DNA from 2 places in the Janthinobacterium kochi genome. Region 1 is predicted to be linked to the other one. Evidence: riboswitches for the same ligand, from Rfam matches in the RefSeq annotation. Region 1 holds a riboswitch; the other holds the start of a gene.
What was found. Region 1 has a riboswitch for thiamine pyrophosphate ahead of thiC (phosphomethylpyrimidine synthase ThiC). Riboswitches for the same ligand answer to the same signal wherever they lie in the genome.
Positions count from the first base shown of each region.

Region 2: another riboswitch for thiamine pyrophosphate. It lies ahead of ACQ4WL_RS01320 (TonB-dependent siderophore receptor); the one in region 1 lies ahead of thiC (phosphomethylpyrimidine synthase ThiC).

Region 1 covers NZ_JBNYXO010000007.1:159,049-167,087, forward strand. Annotated here, with positions in the region: gene ACQ4WL_RS17145 (thiazole synthase) at 1-763, opposite strand, end outside; gene thiS (sulfur carrier protein ThiS) at 779-982, opposite strand; gene thiC (phosphomethylpyrimidine synthase ThiC) at 1,003-2,916, opposite strand; TPP riboswitch at 3,007-3,122, opposite strand; gene ACQ4WL_RS17160 (hypothetical protein) at 3,230-3,487, opposite strand; gene ACQ4WL_RS17165 (response regulator) at 3,527-4,333, opposite strand; gene ACQ4WL_RS17170 (PAS domain S-box protein) at 4,362-6,605, opposite strand; gene ACQ4WL_RS17175 (Crp/Fnr family transcriptional regulator) at 6,650-7,390, opposite strand; gene ACQ4WL_RS17180 (putative bifunctional diguanylate cyclase/phosphodiesterase) at 7,630-8,039, shown strand, end outside.
Region 2 covers NZ_JBNYXO010000001.1:282,245-290,283, reverse strand. Annotated here, with positions in the region: gene ACQ4WL_RS01355 (flagellar assembly protein A) at 1-372, opposite strand, end outside; gene ACQ4WL_RS01350 (hypothetical protein) at 543-932, opposite strand; gene ompR (osmolarity response regulator transcription factor OmpR) at 1,164-1,898, shown strand; gene ACQ4WL_RS01340 (sensor histidine kinase family protein) at 1,912-3,270, shown strand; gene ACQ4WL_RS01335 (Imm26 family immunity protein) at 3,396-3,875, opposite strand; gene ACQ4WL_RS01330 (ferritin family protein) at 3,969-4,274, opposite strand; gene ACQ4WL_RS01325 (iron-containing alcohol dehydrogenase) at 4,417-5,574, shown strand; TPP riboswitch at 5,641-5,738, shown strand; gene ACQ4WL_RS01320 (TonB-dependent siderophore receptor) at 5,826-7,970, shown strand; gene ACQ4WL_RS01315 (AAA family ATPase) at 7,967-8,039, opposite strand, start outside.

The DNA.
Region 1 (8,039 bases):
GCGAGGCGGCAAATTTGCGCGGCATGCGCCCCGCCAGAAACGCTACACGCCCGGCCCGCACGGCCAGCTTCATCGCATGCGCCATGCGCACGGGGTCGCGCGCGCCGGCAATCGCCGTGTTCATCAGCACGCCATCGCAGCCGAGTTCCATGGCAATGGCCGCGTCCGACGCCGTGCCCACGCCAGCATCGACGAGCACCGGCACTTTCGCCTGGGCTATGATCAGCGACAAATTCCACGGATTCAAGATGCCCATGCCCGAGCCGATCAGGGATGCCAACGGCATGACGGCCACGCAACCGATGTCTTCCAAAATCTTCGCCTGGATGGGGTCGTCGCTGCAGTAGACCATCACGTCAAAACCATCCTTGACCAGCGCTTCGGCCGCAATCAGGGTTTCCGGCATGTGCGGGAACAGGGTCTTTTCGTCGCCCAGCACTTCGAGTTTGACCAGATTGCGTCCACCCAAGAGCTCGCGCGCCAGTTGCAGCGTGTAGACGGCGTCCTTCGCGTTGTAGCAGCCGGCCGTGTTGGGCAAAATCGTGTACTGGTCCGGCGGCACGAAGTCGAGCAGGCTGGGCGCGTTCGGGTCCTGGCCGATATTGACGCGGCGTATCGCCACCGTGATGATTTGCGCCTCGGCCGCGTCCGTCGCTTCGCGCGTCTGCGGCAAATCCTTGTACTTGCCGCTGCCCACCAGCAGGCGCGATTGATATTGCTTGCCTGCGATGGTCAGCAGGTCGTCGTTGTTATTACTTGTCATTGCTTTTTCCTTAGTCTAGCCGCCGCCGATGGCGCGGACTATTTCCACTTGGTCTTGCGTCTGCAAGACCTGTCCCGGCCACGCCTTGCGCGGCACGACGTTGCGGTTGACGGCCAGCGCCAGCGCCTGGTTTTCCAGCGACAGCGCGGCGATCAGTTGGTCCAGGGTTTGCCCCGGCGGCACCTGATGCGGCGCGCCGTTGAGCGTGATGGATATCAATGCAGGCATCACGCTCTCCTTCAGACCTTGCGATACAGCTCGGCACCGTTCTTGATGAACTCGATGGCCTTGATTTCCATGCCCTGCTTGAGCGCCTTGTCTTCCGCGATGCCCATGCCGGCCGCATATTCGCGCACTTCCTGCGTGATCTTCATCGAGCAGAAGTGCGGGCCGCACATGGAGCAGAAATGCGCCACCTTGGCCGAATCCTTGGGCAGGGTTTCATCGTGGAATTCACGCGCCTTGTCCGGGTCCAGGCCGATATTGAACTGGTCGTCCCAGCGGAATTCAAAGCGGGCTTTCGACAAGGCGTTGTCGCGGATTTGCGCGCCCGGATGGCCTTTCGCCAGGTCGGCCGCATGCGCCGCAATCTTGTAGGTGATGATGCCGTCCTTGACGTCGGCCTTGTTGGGCAGGCCCAGGTGTTCCTTCGGCGTCACATAGCACAGCATGGCCGTGCCATACCAGCCGATCATGGCCGCGCCGATGCCGGACGTGATGTGGTCGTAGCCGGGCGCGATATCGGTCGTCAACGGTCCCAGCGTGTAGAACGGCGCCTCGCCGCACTGCTCCAGCTGCAAGTCCATGTTTTCCTTGATCAATTGCATGGGCACGTGGCCCGGGCCTTCGATCATCACTTGCACGTCGTGCTTCCAGGCGACTTGCGTCAGCTCACCCAGGGTTTTCAGTTCGCCCAGCTGCGCCTCGTCGTTGGCATCGTAGATGGAACCGGGGCGCAAGCCGTCGCCCAGAGAGAACGAGACGTCATACGCCTTCATGATTTCGCAAATGTCTTCGAAATGCGTGTACAGGAACGATTCCTGGTGATGCGCCAGGCACCACTTCGCCATGATGGAGCCGCCGCGCGAGACGATGCCCGTCAAGCGCTTGGCCGTCATCGGCACGTAGCGCAGCAGCACGCCAGCATGGATGGTGAAGTAATCGACGCCCTGCTCGGCCTGCTCGATCAGGGTGTCGCGGAAGATTTCCCACGTCAGGTCTTCGGCCTTGCCATTGACCTTTTCCAGCGCCTGGTAAATCGGCACGGTACCGATGGGCACGGGGCTGTTGCGCACGATCCATTCGCGCGTTTCGTGGATATGCTTGCCGGTGGACAAGTCCATGACATTGTCGCCGCCCCAGCGGATGGCCCATGTCATTTTTTCCACTTCCTCGCCGATCGACGAGGTGACGGCAGAATTGCCGATGTTCGCATTGATTTTCACCAAGAAATTGCGGCCGATAATCATCGGTTCCACTTCCGGGTGGTTGATGTTGGCGGGGATGATGGCGCGGCCGCGGGCGATTTCCTCGCGCACGAATTCCGGCGTGATTTCGGCCGGGATGCTGGCGCCGAACGACTGGCCCGGGTGCTGGCGGCCCATCAGGTCGGCCAGGCGCTCGCCCATGGGGCCGGAAGCCTTGAGCTCGCGCAAATATTCCTGGCGACGCATGTTTTCGCGGATGGCGACGAATTCCATTTCCGGCGTGATGATGCCCTGGCGGGCGTAATGCATTTGCGTGACGTTCTTGCCGGCAATGGCGCGGCGCGGCTTGCGGTGCAAGTTGAAACGCAGCTCGGCCAGCTTCGGGTCCGCCAGGCGGGCGATGCCGTAGTCAGAGGTGGGACCGGGCAATTCTTCCGTGTCGGCACGTTCGACTATCCATGGCAGGCGCGGCGTATCGAGGCCCGAGCGGATGTCGATGTTCACGTCCGGGTCCGTGTAGGGGCCGGAGGTGTCGTACACGTAGATCGGTGGATTCTTTTCGCCGCCGAACGACGCTTCCGTGTCGGACTGGCTGATCTCGCGCATGGGCACGCGGATGTCGGGGCGGCTGCCTTGCACGTAAATCTTGCGTGAATTGGGCAGCGGCGCGATGGCGGCTTCGTCGACCGTGGCGGTGGCGGAGAGGAATTTCGGGTTGGCGTTCATTTTGGCTCCTTGGCTAGACTTGCAGCTAGACTATTTATAGCCTGGAGCCAGCTAAGGAGGTTCGGAATTGCGCACGCGGAAAGGCGGGGTGCGTTCATCCTAAAGCTTCCCTTCGCTGGCATTATCCAGATCAGGTTCGGAGGGTATTTCTCACCCGCGCTTGCACTGTGTTTCCACAGCGAAAGGCAGGACCCCTAGCGTTTGCCGCCTTGCGGCAGCGAGCCAATTATACGCGGTTCGTGCCGCGTGGCCAGATGATTTCTTGCTTTGTCGTCTATGTGCATCTGCTGCAATGCAGCAGATGCCAGCACGCTTATTTCTTCTTGCCCCAGCGCCAGCCGGTCGGTTCGCCCTTCAGCTGGCAGATAAAAATGAGCGCGGCAACGATGACCACTTCATAGACGATGTAGCCGACGAGCATGGTTTGCGGCGGGAACAGGAAGGCGCCGCAGGCGAACAGCGCCAGCGCGGCCAGGAACACCAGCCAGCCCTGCCAGGTGATGGGCAAGCCCCAGCCCCAGCCATAGGTCTTGGCGGGGAACCAGTATTGCGGTGGTGATTTGTCAGCCATGATGCTTTCCTTGTGGATGTGGATAGCAGCAAGTATAAATCAGGCGATACGCAAGCGCTCCGTGACATCGAGGCCGATGCCGCGGTAGCCGATGAAGCGGCTGCCATTGTCGAACATCGGTTCGCCGCTGACCTGCAGGTACTGCGTGCTGCCGTCGAGGTTGGCGCGGCTGTAGATAAAATCGAGAAACGGTTCGCGTGCGGCAATCTTGGCGTCGAGCAGCGCTCGTTCGGCGGCGTTCCAGCGCTGCGGCTCTTCTTCGCTGCCGATGCCCAGCATTTCAGCCACGGGGCCGGAAAAGCGCGTCAGGTTACCCTGCGCATCCTGTTCCCAGTACCAGTCGGACGACAGTTCCGTGAAGCGCTGGAAGCGCGCTTCGCTTTCGCGCAACTCCGCCGTGCGCTCTTCCACCATCTGTTCCAGCGACTTATTGTATTCGGCCAGCTTCTGGTACAGCAAACGCACTTCCAGCATGTTGTGGATGCGCGTTTTCACCTCCACCAGGTCGAAGGGCTTGCTGACGAAGTCCTTGGCGCCGGCTTGCAGCGCGCGCAGCTTGTGGCCGGGCTGGGCAGTGATCACCAGCACGGGCAGATAGCTGCCCGCCTCGATATCGCGCAAGCCTTCCATGACTTCGAAGCCATCCATTTCCGGCATCTGCAAGTCGAGCAGGATCAGGTCGTAGCGGTGCTGCTGGTGCAGCGCGCGCACGGCTTGCGGGTCCATGGTGGAAGTGATGCGCGTGTAGCCGGCGTTGCGCAGCACCTGTTCGAGCAGCATGACGTTGGCCTCCTGGTCGTCAACGATGAGGATGCTGGCGTTCAGGATCTCGGTGGCTTGAAGCATGGCGGTGTTCCTAAAAATAAGTGCTGAATTAGCGTACTGCGTGAATGTCGTCGGCCAGGCCGTGCGCGGCCGCATGGTGCAGGGCCACGTCGAGCGCATCCATGAATTCGACGACCTTGATCGGCTTGGTCAGGTAACGGAAGAAGCCCGCTTCCAGGCCTTTCTCGATGTCGCGCGGCACGGCGTTGGCCGACAGGGCCATCACGGGAATGTGGCTGGTGAGCGGGTCGTCGTGCAGGATGTGCAGCGCGCCATAGCCGCTGATGCCAGGTAGGTTGATATCCATCAAGATCACGTCCGGCTGATACGTGCGCGCCAGGTCGATGCCCAGGTGCGCATCGATGGCCGTCAGCAGCTTCAAATCGCTGCGGCGGGCGATCAATTGCTCGACCAGCGCCAGGTTGGCGGGATTGTCTTCCACATACAGCAAGGTGCGCTGGATTTCCTGATTTTCCTGCACCACAGGCAAGACTTCGCCCTCCTCCAGGTGCAGCTCAGGCGCGCGCGATGCCTTGAATTCCACCCAGAAGGTGGTACCCAGGCCCACCGTGCTGTCGACGCCGATGGTGCCGCCCATCAGTTCGACCAACTGCTTGGTGACGACCAGGCCGATGCCCGTGCCCTCTTCCGTGCTGCTTTCCTGGCCCAGGCGGTTGAAAGGCTGGAACAGCTGACTCATCTGTTCGGCATTCAGGCCGGCGCCACTATCGGTGACGCTGGTGCGCACTTTGTCGCCGCGCTGGCGGCAATCGACTTTCACGCTGCCGCCGCTCTGGTTGTACTTGATGGCGTTCGACAGCAGATTGATCATCACCTGTTTGACGCGCGTACGGTCGGCATGCACATAGAAAGCCTGGCCGCAACGGGGGAAATGCATGCTGATGCCGCGCTTTTCCGCCTGCGGCGCGATCATCGCCTGACAATCCTGCAGCACGTCGAGCAAGGACATCGCCTCTTCCGACATGGTGACCTTGCCCGACTCGATCATGGCCAGGTCGAGGATTTCATTGATCAGACGCAAAAGATACCAGCCGCCCTTGAGGATCTGGTCGATCGAGCGCTGCTGCGGCAAGCTCGGCGCCGGCGTCTCGGAGGCCATCAGCTGCGCAAAGCCCAGCACGGCGTTCAAGGGCGTGCGCAATTCATGGCTCATGCTCGACAGGAACTCGGACTTGGCCAGGTTCGCCTTTTCCGCCGCCTGGCGGGCCTTTTCCATTTCAATATTCGTGTCTTGCAAGGCCAGTTCGAACTGCTTGCGTTCCGTCACGTCGCGGGCGGCGGCAAACACGCCCTGCAGCTTGCGGTCGCGGTCATGGAAAGTCGAGGCGTTGTACGACACCACCGTCTGCTTGCCGTCGCGCGCCAGGGCTGTCAGTTCGTAATTCGTCAATTTTCCTTCGCGCAAGACGCGCGCGATGGCTTCCTCGGCCCGTTCCGGCTCCGTAAAGTAATTCTTGCACGGTGCGCCGATCAATTCGTCGCGCGTGCAGCCCGTCAGCGCTTCCATCTGCTGGTTGACGTCGCTGATGATGCCGCGCGGGTCCGTCGTCATCAGGGCGTCGATATTCGATTCGATCAGCGAGCGCGTGTAGAACTGCTGCTCGCGCAAGCGCTGGTCCAGCTGCGCCTGTTCCGCCTCGACCTGCTTGCGCGCCGTGTTGTCGGTGCCGATCAGCAAGTAACCGATGACCTTGCTCTGCGCGTCGCGCAAGGCCGTCACGGAGACGATGGCGGGGAAGCGGCTGCCATCCTTGCGGATATACGTCAATTCGTAGATGTCTTCGATGCCGCGCGTGGCCTTGAACACCAGCGCTTCCACGCCTGGCGTGATGACCGTGTCGAGTTCAGCACTGAGGGCAGCGGCGCGCGCGATGATTTCTTGCGCATCGGAAATACCGGCCGGCGTCAGCTTGTCGACCACGTCGCTCGCTTCATAGCCGAGCATGCGTTCGGCGCCCACGTTGAAAATCTGGATCACGCCCTGTGCATCGGTGGCGATGCACGAGAAATTGGCGCTATTGAAAATCGCATCCTGCAAGGCGCCCGCCTTGAGCAACTGGCGCGGCAGGCTGGCCGACACCGTGCGCCGGTACAGCGCCACGAGCAGCATCAGCAACAGGAATACCAGCGCATCAATGGCGCAGGCCGTCTCGAACGGCGCGCGCCAGGCCAGCACGCCGACGGCCAGCAGCACGACGGCGCTGAAGGAAAACGCCAGCGCCATGGGCCAGCGCGACGGTGCGCGCGGGGGGATGTTTTCAACAGATTGCATGAGGTAGCCTGGGCTGTGACAACGATAAGAGGGAAATGCAGTGATCAGGAACCTTGGCGCTGGCGCACGTCCGACAGCAGGCGCGTGAATTCCTTTTTGACCACGCCATAGCATTCGCACACATGGCCTTCGAGGCCGGCGCGGTCCAGCACGGAGATATGGCCGCGCCGGTAACTGATGAAGCCACGCGCCTGCAAGCGCCCGGCCGCTTCCGTCACGCCTTCGCGGCGCACGCCCAGCATGTTGGCGATGAGTTCCTGCGTCATGGTCAGCTCGCGGTTCGGCAGGCGGTCCATGGTCAGCAGCAGCCAGCGGCACAGCTGCTGCTCCACCGTATGGTGGCGGTTGCACACGGCCGTCTGCGACATTTGCGTGATCAAGGCTTGCGTATAGCGCAGCAGCAAGCGCATGACGGGGCCGGCGCGGTCGAATTCTTCCATCAGCAGATGGGCCTTCAGCCGGTAGCCGACGCCGCCCGTCTGCACGACGGCGCGGCTGGGCGTCGAGTTGCCGCCCATGAACAGCGACACGCCCACGACGCCTTCATTGCCGACGCCGGCAATTTCCGACGAGCCGCCGTTTTCCAGCAGGTAGTGAATGGAAACGATGGCCGTGGTGGGAAAATACACATGCGGCAGCTTGTCGCCCGAATCGTAGATCACATCCCCCAGCAGCATGGACACTTGCTCCAGGTGGGGGGCCAGGCGCGCGAAATCGGCGTCAAGCATGGCGGCGAGCAAATGGTTTTGATTTGGGTTGTGCAGCTGGGCATACGGACTCGACATGGGCAGTTTTCCTGGTTTCCAGTCGTCAGCTAGGGGGATCAATGAAAGGCGTCCGAACGAAGGGCACTCTAATAGTGCAGCGTAACACAGCGCTGCCACAGTGCCCCGACTATATTTCTTGGCGGCATCGCCGTCCGTTCGCCAGCGCACGGACGGTCAGGTACCTCGCGCCCTACAGTCAGTCACTGTCAGGGCTGCCGTATCACGGATCGGCGCCGGCACTGCTACCGGATGCCACCATGCAATCATTCTTCAAACGTATCTCCATTTCCATTTCCACCTCCGCCCTGATCACCCTGGCGGTCGGGCTGTGCCTGACAGCCCTGTGCTACGCCTCGGCGCGCCAGATCGAGTCGGAGAGTACCCGATTGCTGCTGCAGTACCACGCCAGCGGTCACACGCTGCGCGCCGCCCTGCTGCCGGCCAACGGCATGAGCCTGGACGCCAACCATCGCGGCTCGCTGTACGTGCTGCTGGGCGGACTACTGTCGAGCCTGCTGGCAACGGCGTATGTGTTTCAGCTGGTGTCACGCAATTCCGTGATTGCCCGCATCACGGGGGAGCGCACGGCGGCGCTGCAGTTTGCCAACTTGCGCCTGTCCGAAGACATCGCCGCGCGCATGCACAATGAAAAGTCGCTGCGTTTGCG
Region 2 (8,039 bases), on a different contig from region 1:
CGGCACCTGGCCATCCGCGCCAGGCGCCGGCGTTTCAAAGTAAAACTCGGCGCTGTCGCCCCGAATCTTGACTTGCTTATACAGGGCGCGGCGCTGGGACGGGAATGGCGCCACGCGGGCGGCGATGCGCAACAAGGCGTCGCCCTTGGGCGCGGCGCGGGGTGCGGGGGCATGGAACAGGGTCAGCAGGAACAAAGCGTAATCGAGGCCGCCCAGCAGCTGGCCTGACTGGAACAACTGGTCGACGGCGGCACGTAACTGTTCGGGCGCCAGCGACAGGTCAAGGAACACGCCCTCGTCGCGCTGGAGCAGGCCGCGCGGCAAGCTGCCCGCTTGGGCAGCATCAGGAACGGGCGTGTCGTCGTCGCTCACCACTTGCCTCTCCCAGCAACACATTCAGAGAATTGCCTCAGTCCACTAGAACAATATCACGGGGCGTGGCCGTGTGCCTGACTGAGCATAAATGAGCAAAAAAACGGGCTGCCAGATGCAAACAGGGCCATGTCTTGCGAGATGGCCCTGTCGGACGGGGTGCGCGATGCCTAGCGGCGCGGGGGATTCGAGTAAATATCTTGCCCCACTTCGTTGATCTGGCGGCGCAGGTCGCGGCGCTCGTCGGGCGTCATGCGGCCCGTGCGGCGCGAGGCGTCGGCGCCTTCGCTGGCGCGGCGCTGCTCTTCGGCGCGCGTGTCGAAACTGCGTGCGTCACGCTGTTCGCGCAGTCGCGTATCATTGCTATTGCTGCGCTGTACCTGCTCATAACGCTGGGCCTGCACTTGCGGCTGGTCGTCACGGCGTGGCGGCGGCTGGTTTTGTGCCAGTGACACGCTGGCGGCAAACACGGAGCAAACGGCAAATGCGGACAGCACAGTCGTACGTGCGGCAATAGCTGCGCTGGGAGCGGCGTGAATTTTTTTAGTAAAGATATTCATTGAGTTCCTCTTCCGCGATGCCGTATAAACTTAAAGCTGATTTCCACTGTGGCCCCAGTGTATGATGCTTTACACGGTGCAGTAAGAGCAATTGGGTAAAGTTTGTAACACTTTGTAATGGGTCGCTACAGCCCCTTGCCGACGCCGCGCGAGGCGTTACTATAGCAACTAATATAAGATAACACGACACCTTAAATGACCACAACCTCCACTTCCGGCAGCAATACGCCAATGCAATCGATCCACGGCCACCAGGCAAAAATCATGGTGGTCGATGACGATGTGCGCTTGCGCGACCTGCTGCGCCGCTACCTGACTGAACAGGGTTTCAATGTCTTCACGGCGGAGAGCGCGACGGCCATGAACAAGCTGTGGCTGCGCGAACGCTACGACTTGCTGGTGCTCGATTTGATGCTGCCCGGCGAGGATGGTTTGTCGATCTGCCGCCGCCTGCGCGGCGCGGGCGACCAGACACCGATCATCATGCTGACCGCCAAGGGTGAAGACGTGGACCGCATCGTGGGCCTGGAAATGGGCGCCGACGATTACCTGCCGAAACCGTTCAACCCGCGCGAACTGGTGGCGCGCATCGGCGCCGTGCTGCGCCGCAAGGGTCCCGATGAAATTCCGGGCGCGCCGTCGGAAACGCCGCAAACGTTCGAATTCGGCGACTTCGTGCTGGACCTGGGCACGCGCACCCTGAAAAAGAATGGCGAAACGGTGCCACTGACAACAGGCGAGTTTTCCGTGCTGAAAGTGTTTGCCCGCCATGCGCGCCAGCCGCTATCGCGCGAGAAACTGATGGAACTGGCGCGTGGCCGCGAATACGAAGTATTCGACCGCAGCCTGGACGTGCAAATCTCGCGCCTGCGCAAGCTGATCGAACCCGATCCGTCGAGCCCGCTGTTCATCCAGACCGTGTGGGGCCTGGGCTACGTCTTCATCCCGGACGGACAGCCGCGCTGATCGCAGGCGAGGCATGATGAAGCTTGTTCCCGATATCAGCCTGGCGCGGCTGAAAAGCGGCCTGTTCTGGCGCACCTTTTTGCTGCTCGGCACCTTGACCACGGTCAGCATGATCACCTGGATCGGCATGATTTCCGTCATCCAGCGCGAGCCGCAGGCGCAGCAGATTTCCGCCCAGATCATTTCCGTCGTCACCATCACGCATGCGGCACTGACGCACTCGGCGCCCGAGTTGCGGCGCGAGCTGCTGTTCGACCTCGTCAGCAATGAAGGCATCCGCATCTTCTCGCTGGAAGAGGACGACCGCATCGAGCCGCCGCCCGACAATTACCTGATGCCCGAGATCGAGGCGCAGGTGAAAGCCAAGCTGGGCAAGGACACGCGCTTTTCGGCGCGCGTCAACGGCGTGGCCGGTTTCTGGGTCAGCTTCAAGATCGACGGCGATGAATACTGGCTGATGCTGGACCGTGAGCGCCTGCGCGGCCTGACGGGCTTCCAGTGGCTGGGCTGGGCCAGCCTGGTGTCCCTGCTGTCCCTGCTGGGCGCGGCCATAATTTCCAGCCTGATCAATTTACCGCTGTCGCGTTTGACGGCGGCCGCGCGCGACATCGCCAAGGGCAAGCAGCCGGCGCCGCTGCCGGAAAAAGGCCCGATCGAAATCATCGAGGCGAACCGCAGCTTCAACCAGATGGTCGATGACTTGAAGCAGGTGGAATCGGACCGCGCCGTGATTTTGGCCGGCATTTCGCACGATTTGCGCACGCCGCTGGCGCGCATGCAGCTGGAAGTGGAAATGGCGAACCTGTCGGACGAGGCACGCGAGGGCATCCAGTCCGATATCGGGCAAATGGACGCCATCATTGGCCAGTTCCTCGACTATGCCAAGCCGACGGAAGCGTCGACGTTCACGGATGTGGACCTGAGCGGCTTGCTGAGCGACATGACGCGCGAAGCGATGCGTCTGCCGGACGTGAAGATCAATGCCAGCATCGCCGAAGGCGCGCATGCGATGGGCAATCCCACCGACTTGCGCCGCGTGCTCAACAACCTGATCGAGAATGCGCGCCGCTATGGCAAGACGCCAGGCAGCGACGTGACGGAAATCGATATCGCCTGCCAGGTGCGCGCCAGCCACGGCGTGAAAAAAGTGATTATTGAGGTGCAAGACCATGGCACGGGGGTGCCAGCGGAAGAGATCGAGCAACTGTTGAAACCGTTCACCCGCCTCGACACGGCGCGCGGCCAGGCAAATGGCGCCGGTCTGGGCCTGGCCATCGTCGACCGCGTGCTGCTGCGCCATGGCGCTGACTTACAAGTGCGCAACCGCGAAGGTGGCGGCCTGGCGTTTCAGATCAGCTTGCCGGCGGCGTAGGTCGGATTAGCGAGGCCTTGCCTCGCGTAATCCGACAACATTGTTGGTGATTCCTGTCGGATTACGCGCCAGGCGCTAATCCGACCTACGCTGCCGGCTCCAGCGTTTCCGCCGCCCGACAACGGTCAAGCGGACGCCTGCTCCTGCGCCAGCAATTTATTCATCAACAATTCCGTCGCCCCGTAGCCGTACAGCGAATCGCTTTCCATGCCCGGCGTGTCGAAAGGAATCGATTCCTCGCGGTTCAGCTTGGCAGGGTCGGCGTCCGCATAGCTGGCGCGCCAGGCGCGCTGCAAGGATTCATTGCGGCGGATAAAGGCCGGCATGGGCCACGCATCGCGCTCCCAGTGCAAGCTGTCGCCCAGCAAGGGCCAGCGCTCGTTGAGCAGGGCCATGTCGCCCGTGCGCAAGCGGCGCACGGCCTGTTCCGGGCGCAAGCCTTCCAGCTCTTCCAGCGCAGGCAGGCTGTCGCGTTTCGGCCCGAACATATACGCCAGCATGATGCGCCCGGCAGGCGCCCGGCGCGCCACCACGCCGACGGCATAACCGCCACCCGGCAAGGGCACGGCAAACCAGCTGCCTTCTCGGTATGGTAATGATCTCATCGTTGCAAACTCTCCCAAAATCGTGTTCGGGGCACAGTCTACGCGAAGCAAGGCGAAAGTGGCGCATGGTACACCACAGCAACAAACCAATAGTTACACTATTTTCTCGTCATAGTGATACTGGGCAACAATCGGACCCGCCTTGAACAGCGCTTCCTTCATGGCCGTGTCCAGGCGCGCATCGCGGCGGCGCATCCATTCGAGCAGCATGGCCGCTTCCTTGCGGCTGGTGTCGCCTGCATGCGCGAGCACGCGGCGCAGTTCCGGGTCCGTGCACGCCTCGAAACGCTGGCTGTTCAAGTCCAGCGCCTGCAGCGCGGCGATGGTGGCGCCGATGGCGCGGTGCATGTCGAGTGCCGTGGCCGGCAAACCCGCTTCTTCCAGTGGGACGGTGGTCATGCGCATTCCTTTTCGCGTGGTGGTGACATCGGCTGCATTCTCCACCGCGCGGGCGAAAAGCTCAAGCGTCCACGACACGTTTCCACCCATTCGGCCATAATCATGGCTCAGCAACAGCCTAAACCTCAGCGGCAGGAGCCCCATGTTCAATTTCGACTTTTACAATCCGACGCAAGTCCTCTTCGGCCAGGGCCAGATTGCCGCCATCGCCAGCCTGATCCCGCCGCAGGCGCGGGTCCTGATGACCTACGGCGGCGGCAGCATCAAGCAGAACGGCGTCTACGATGAAGTCAAGGCGGCGCTGGCCGGCCACACCGTGCTGGAATTTGCCGGCATCGAACCCAATCCCAGCTATGAAACCCTGATGCAGGCCGTGGCCCTCGTGAAAATCGAGCGCATCGATTTCCTGCTGGCCGTCGGCGGCGGCTCCGTGGTCGACGGCACGAAGTTCATCGCCGCCGCCGCCCTGCATGAAGGCGAGGCGTGGGACATCCTGGCGAAAGGCGGCAAGATCGTCGAGGCCGCCCTGCCCTTCGGCACCGTATTGACCTTGCCGGCCACGGGTTCCGAAATGAATGGCTCGGCCGTGATCACGCGCAAGGCCACGCAGGAAAAGCGCTCGTTCATGAGCCGCAAGGTGTATCCGAAGTTCTCCGTACTGGACCCGTCGAAAACGTTTACCTTGCCGCTGCGCCAGGTGGGCAATGGCGTCGTCGATGCGTTTGCGCATGTGATGGAACAGTATCTGACCTACCCTGTGAACGCGTCCGTGCAAGACCGTTTCGCCGAAGGCATTCTGCTGACGCTGATCGAGGAAGGCCCGAAAGCCCTGTCGCACCCGGACGACTACGATGTGCGCGCCAACGTGATGTGGAGCGCCACTCTGGCGTTGAACGGCCTGATCGGCGTGGGCGTGCCGCAGGACTGGTCCACGCACGCCATCGGCCACGAATTGACGGCCCTGTACGAGCTTGATCACGCGCAAACCCTGGCCATCATCCTGCCCAGCATGCTGCGCGTGCGCAAGCAGGCCAAGCGCGCCAAGCTGCTGCAATATGCGGCCCGCGTCTGGGGTCTCGATGGCGGCGACGAGGATGGCCGCATCGAGGCCGCCATCGCGCGCACGGAATTCTTCTTCCGCCACATGGGCGTCAAGACGCGCCTGGCCGACTATGGCCTGAACCACGCCAGCGTGGACGCCGTCGTGGCCGCCCTGGAAGCGCACGGCATGACGGCGCTGGGCGAACAGCGCGAGGTCACGCCCGCCGTCAGCCGCAAGGTGCTTGAACTCAGTTTGTAGATTCGCACCACATTGTTGTAAAACGGTCAGCCAGGGGGACAGCTGGCCGTGCTTCATGCTAAGCTGTCATTTCGCTAGGGGTCCTGGAGCAGTCATCCGGGTGAGAGATACCCTTCGTACCTGATCTGGATAATGCCAGCGAAGGAAAGCGCAAAGTACCTCCCTCCTTTGATAGCTCCTGCGTTGGCGCCAGCCGAACAAGCAGCCTGCCGTGCTCTTTCCCAAGAGACGGTTTGAACCAAGAGCAATCTATGTCCACACCGAATTTATCTATTTCTGTTCTGACCCTGGCCATCCTGCACGCGTTTGCCGCGCCAGCCCTGGCCGCGAATGACACCGCCGAAGCGCAGGCCGACACGCAAAGCATGACCGAAGTCGTCGTCACGGCCAGCAAGGCACCGGCCGCCAAGCGCGCTTCCGTGGGCGGCTTTGCCGACGCGCCGCTGCTGCAGACGCCCGCGTCCGTCACCGTCATTTCGCAAAAAGACATGCAGGATTTACAGATCCGCAATCTCAGCGACGCCGTCAAGCTCGATGCCAGCATCAACGATTCCTACAACGCCGTCGGCTATGCGGAACAGTTCACCATCCGCGGCTTCAAGCTCGACACCAATTCCAGCTACCGCAAGGATGGCGTGGCCATTCCCGGCGACACGCAAATTCCGCTGGAAAACAAGGAACGCATCGAAGTGCTGAAGGGCCTGGCCGGCTTGCAGGCAGGCGTGGCCGCACCGGGCGGCGTGATCGACTTCATCGTCAAGCGCCCGACCGCCGCGCCGCTGCGCACGGTCACCGTGGAAACGCGCGAGCGGGGCACCCTGTACGGTGCCGTCGACCTGAGCGGCCGCCTGGAAGACACGCGCTTCGGCTACCGCGTCAACGTTGCCGCCGAGCGTCTGCGCTCCTACATCAAGGGCGCCGACGGCAACCGCAAGTTTATTTCCGGCGCCTTCGACTGGCAAATCTCGCCGCAAGCGCTGCTGCAAATCGATGCCGACTACCAGGACAAGGCGCAGGCGACGGCGCCCGGCTTCCAGTTGCTGAGCAATGGCAGCCTGCCCGCCAACGTCAGCGCCGACGCCATGCTCAACAAGCAACCGTGGACACATCCCGTGGAAACGGTCACCAGCAACATCGGCCTGCGCTTCCAGTACGCCTTCAATGACGACTGGCACGCCACCTTGTCGGCCAACCAGCACTCGTTCAAGCGCGACGACTATACGGCCTACCCGTATGGCTGCAGCCCAGAAGGCGAGTACCCGGTGTTCTGCAGCAATGGCGATTTCTCCGTGTGGGATTTCCGCAGCCTGGGCGAAACGAAAAAACCGCTGAGCGCGCAAGCCATGATCCAGGGCAAGTTCGCCACCGGTAGCCTGCGCCATGAAGTCACGGTGGGCGTGTCGTATTTCAACCGCAAGGACCACGCCGGCAAGTACGTGTATAAGGAAGTGGGCATCAGCAATATCTACCGCCCCGTCATCGTCGCCCCATCGGATAGGCTTACAGGACCCGTGCGCCTGGTACGCGACGACAAGGAAAACGCCGTCTTCGTGCAGGATATCGTCAGCCTGGCGCAGAACTGGAAGTTGCATGGCGGTTTGCGCCATATCGATGTCGACGGCTACCAGTATGTGCTCAAGGCCGACAAGGAAATCCGCGCCAAGCACGACTTCCTGCTGCCCAACGTGTCGCTCGTCTACACCCCGCTCGACAACGTCTCCATGTATGCGGCCTATTCGCAGGGTATGGAACATGGTGGCACAGCCAGCATCTATGAGAACAACGCCAACGAAGAGCTGACGCCGAGCCGCTCGAAGCAGATCGAATTCGGCGTGAAGATGGATGTGACGCCGGACTTCATGCTGGCGGCCAGCCTGTTCCAGATACGCAAAGGTCTCGAATATGTCAATGCCGAGAATTATTTCGTCCGCAATGGCCAGGCCCAGCACCGCGGCCTGGAATTGTCGGCACAGGGCAAGGCAACAGCCAACCTGAGCCTGGGCGCGTCCGTGACGGCCCTGAACAGCCAGCAGTCAGGCACGGGCAATACGGACCTCGATGGCAAGCGCGTACCGAACGTGCCCGCCTTCAAGGCAGCCGCGCATGCGGACTACGCCGTGCAACAGGTGGCGGGCTTGAGCGTGAATGGCAGCTGGGAATATGCGGGCAAGAAAGCGTTTGAGTACAACAACACGACCTTCGTGCCGTCATACCACGTGTTCAACCTGGGCGCCGCCTACGCCACGCGCATTGCCGGCAAGACAGCCGTGCTGCGCGCCACCGTCAACAACGTGGCCGACAAGTTCTACTGGCGCGACGTGACGCCGGAAGCCGGCGGCTACCTGTTCCCGGGCGCCAGCCGGACTTTCAAGGTATCGGCGCAGTTTGACTTTTAATTGAGGGAAATGGCAGGCGCTGCAGCGAGCGCCTGCTGTAACAAAGGTGCCGCCTGTTCCAGACGCGCC